2 regions of the Pedobacter sp. GW460-11-11-14-TSB4 genome follow, and region 1 is predicted to be linked to the other one. Evidence: riboswitches for the same ligand, from Rfam matches in the RefSeq annotation. Region 1 holds a riboswitch; the other holds the start of a gene.
The links. Region 1 has a riboswitch for cobalamin ahead of AC07YT_RS00860 (TonB-dependent receptor plug domain-containing protein). Riboswitches for the same ligand answer to the same signal wherever they lie in the genome.
Positions count from the first base shown of each region.

Region 2: linked by a shared signal. The riboswitch ahead of metE (5-methyltetrahydropteroyltriglutamate--homocysteine S-methyltransferase) and the one ahead of AC07YT_RS00860 (TonB-dependent receptor plug domain-containing protein) in region 1 are both predicted to bind cobalamin.

Region 1 is NZ_JBWKYI010000001.1:173,474-175,681, forward strand. Features, by position in the region: gene AC07YT_RS00860 (TonB-dependent receptor plug domain-containing protein) at 1-910, opposite strand, end outside; cobalamin riboswitch at 1,006-1,201, opposite strand; gene AC07YT_RS00865 (serine hydrolase) at 1,285-2,208, shown strand, end outside.
Region 2 is NZ_JBWKYI010000002.1:350,188-352,395, forward strand. Features, by position in the region: gene AC07YT_RS04495 (M14 family metallopeptidase) at 1-622, opposite strand, end outside; cobalamin riboswitch at 749-955, shown strand; gene metE (5-methyltetrahydropteroyltriglutamate--homocysteine S-methyltransferase) at 1,151-2,208, shown strand, end outside.

The DNA of each region.
Region 1 (2,208 bases):
TTTCTGCATTTCCCTGGATAAAGAAATCGCGGTCCCATATTCTTTGTGTAAAATCGAATCTATTGGCTACAATTGCTCCGGGTAATCCCCTGTCTGATAAAAATGAATAGGCCTGTGCATGCCATTTACCGCCATTAAATTTACCAAATAATGCAGCCTGTAAACGGAAACGCTCCACGTTTCCATTGTTTCTTACCGCTGTGGTATCGAAAACCCCGTTGGTGTACCTGAATTTATATTTCCCGTCTGCATGGATATATTCGGTATTGATACTGGCCTTTAGCTTTTCGTTAATCTTGTACAAATAAACTAATGATGGATTAATGAGTCCGAATGATCCGTTTTTTAATCCGAGCTCGATCTTTTGCTTTTGGCTTTTTTCGAAATCAGGATCTTTGGTTTTGAGGTAAATGCTGCTTGCTGAGGCATAACCTTTCGCTGGAATCAATAATTCTGGCTTTTGACCACTATACAAAGCAATTTCTTCGAGATTGTTCAATGAGAATTTACCTAAATCTACCTGGCCGTTCTGCGCATTGCCAATCTGGATGCCATCTAAAAAAACTGCAGTATGATTAGTGCCCAAACTACGTACATTAACCGTTTTCATCCCGCCTATTCCACCATAATCTTTCAACTGCACACCTGAAAGGTAGCGGATGGCATCGGCAACAGACAGGCTGTTTATCCTTTTAAGCTCATCAGCCGATAGGATTTGTACCGGTGTTGGCGATTTACTTTGTTCGGTTAACCGGTATTCCCTAATCTGAACTTCTTTCAGTTGTGTGCTTTTTAGGGTACTATCGCTTTGTGCCCTTGTATTTAAAGGCAATAGAAATCCTGTCCATAAAATGGAAGAAAATAGAAAAAACTGCATTGTGCCCGCATAGGCAGAATGTTTATGTGTCATTTTGATTGTGAGTTTAACCCACAGCCAACAGATGGAAAAGAAATGAAATACGAATACGTAAGTACATCACCCCTTAGCTTCAATCCCCGAAAGCTATGAAATATAATGCTAAGGCAGGTCTTCTGACTTACTCCCGGGTTTCCGGCCTTCCCATCCCGACGAGTCGGAACAGTGGCAGATTGATTGGAAATCCGTTAAGGAGCTTACAGCTGCGGGACAGTTACAGATTTACACTGTATTCCCTTTTAATTCCGGGTGTAAAGCCGGAAACCAAAAGCGCTGCAAAAGTAATAAAATTAAACAACTTGTAAAATGGATGATGGAAAATGGTGGTTTTAACAGAAAAGACTAAATTAGGAATCAATTTTTTACCTATGAAAAAAATATTAATTGTTGCTTTTTCATTAATCAGCCTATCTGTTATGGCGCAAAAAACCGATACTGTTTTTCTGAAGAAACTGATGGAAACCAGGCCAGAACTTTTTTCTACCGTACTCAATCATCCTGGTCAAAACCAGATCCAGGTTCTTTATACGCAGGTTAACCGCGATGCGAAAAATAAACCCACGTTTAAAACATTTAGTTACAACTTAGATCCGCACCACTATTTTTATCCGGCCAGTACGGTTAAACTGGCTGCAGTCATTTTTGCTCTAGAAAAAGTAAATCGTTTAAGAAATACAGGCTTAACGGCTAACAGCGCCATGATTACCGATAGTGCATTTAAAGGACAAACGAAAGTATTAAAAGACTCGAGTGCTAAAAACGGGCTTCCATCCATAGCGCACTATGTTAAAAAGATTTTGCTTACCAGTGATAACGATGCCTTTAACCGTTTGTTCGAATTTATCGGCCGGGCAGAAATTAACGAAAAACTAAAGGCAAATGGCTTAAATGATAGCCGTATTTTAAACCGCCTGGCCATTGGCGATGCGGGTGAATCTGCCAAACATACCAATCCCATTAAATTTTATAACGGAGATCATCTGGTGTATAATCAGGCTGCCCAGTATGATCCAAAAGATTATGAATTGAAATTAAGCCATCTGGTAATGGGTAAAGGTTATATGGATAGTACCGATAAGTTAGTAAACAAGCCTTTCAGTTTAGCGGGCAAAAATGCCTTCGCCATTAATGATCAACAGAAACTGATGCAGAAATTAATTTTTCCTGAAGCTTATCCGGCAAAAGAAAGATTTAACCTCACGCCAGAAGATTACAAGCTGATTTATACGTACATGAGTAAATATCCTACAGAAAGTGATTTTCCTAAATACGATCCAAAAGAATTTTGGCCA
Region 2 (2,208 bases), on a different contig from region 1:
GGTTGTTGTCGTGCCCTGCATATTTTTCATACAAAACAGGCAAGCCTGAGGTTGTTCTTTTCTTGGGATCTTTCTCTCGCATATACCAATTGCTCACCAGTTCTTGCCCATCAGGATTGGCATGGGTAAACAAGATGATTACATTATCCAAAATACGAAGGGTTTCAGGATCCTTTCTGGAGGCAAACTCATAAGCGGTTTCGATTAGCTGATGTGCACCCACTACCTCGTTTGCATGCAAGCCACCATCTATCCACACTACCGCTTTGCCTTCCTGGGCTAATGCTTTTGCCTGCTCAGGTGTAATTTCAGCATGCGCCAGTTGTTGCGAAATTTCCTTATAACGGTCTAATTTCTTCAGGTTTTCCGGTGAAGAAACAATCAGCATATACTGGCTTCTGCCTTCTTCGGTTTTACCGATATCAACCAGTTTAATGCGGTCAGAACTTGCCGCGAGTTTCTTAAAGTAAGCTTCAGTTTGGGTATAATTGGCCAGTTGGTAATCGTCGCCGATATCAAAACCAAAATGCGCCTTTGGCGTTGGTACTTCCTGTGCCAGCACCGCACAGCTATTTACCATTAAAAAAGCAATACAAAGCCTTTTAAAGTAGATTTTTATCATAATAAGGGTTTAGTTAGGTAATCAAATATAATAGAGAATAAGCTCCAAAAACGGCTTGCTGTAAATTTGTTACAAGTTTTAAATCCTAATCCATACATTTGCCCTGATGTAAGTTCTTAACTTTATTTTTCATCAACCGATACAGGTTCCCGGAATTACACCCGGGATTAATAGGGAATCGTGTGCAAATCACGAGCTGTCGCGCAACTGTAAATTCTGTCTTTATTTAAAAGACAACGGTCTTATCATTCATGCCACTGTGCCGTTTACCGGTATGGGAAGGCGATAAGATCGGGAATAAGCCAGGAGACCTGCCTATATTGAATTGACGGTGCTTTCGCGTTATAAAGTAATTGGTCAGGTCTGATTGTACACCATAAAATTAAAATTTTATAGGCTTGCTTTAAGCTTTTGGCTGATGAGTAGGCGGGCTGTGCCATAACCTTTCCTTTTAATTTTTAACATAAAGTATTACAAAATATTGCTTGAGGGCTTTTAAACGATTTATTTACTTAATCTTTAAAAGAGATGCTAACGCAAAATCTGGGCTATCCGCGAATAGGTAGCCAAAGGGAATTAAAGAAAATCTGCGAAAATTACTGGGCAGATAAAACTGGGTACAAAAATGTGCTTCAGGTGGGAAAAAACATTCGCCACGAAAACTGGAACCTTCAAAAAGAAGCTGGAATTGATGTTATTCCTTCGAACGACTTTTCTTTTTATGATCATGTGCTCGATCATTCTTTAACTTTTGGGGCCATCCCAAAAAGGTACAACGAAGTAATCCTGAAAAAAGGAAATTCTGAGCTTGATCTTTATTTTGCCATGGCCAGGGGTTATCAAAAGGAGGGATTGGATGTAGTAGCCATGGAAATGACCAAGTGGTTCGACACCAATTATCATTACATTGTTCCTGAATTTTATAAAGACCAGCCTTTTAAACTTTTCTCTACTAAAGTGATCGATGAGTTTTATGAGGCGAAACAATTGGGTATTACGACCAAGCCTGTTTTAATCGGTCCGGTTTCTTACCTTTTATTAGGAAAAGAAAAAGAAGCTGGCTTTGAAAAAATCGACCTGATCAAAAATCTCCTTCCGGTTTATATTGAGATTTTATCCCGGTTAGATGCTTTGGATGTAGAATATGTTCAGTTTGATGAGCCCTTTTTGACCCTAGATCTTACCGATAAAGACAAAAAAGCTTACGAATATGTTTATAAAGAGATCAGAAAGACTTTCCCAAGGCTAAAAATTGTTTTGGCTACTTATTTCGAAGGTTTGGGCAATAATTTAGCCCTAACGACTTCATTACCGGTAAATGTTTTACATATCGATCTGGTACGTGCTGAAGATCAATTATCGGCTGTTTTGGCTTCATTAAAAGAAGAGACCATCCTTTCGTTAGGTTTGGTAGACGGAAGAAATATCTGGAAAAACGATTTCGAAAAATCCGTTTCAATCATTAATCAAGTGGTAGAAAAAAGAGGATTAGATAAAGTTTGGATCGCTCCATCTTGTTCACTAATCCACTCACCGGTTGATTTAGACAATGAAACCAATGAGCAAAATCTTTCAGCAGAAATTAA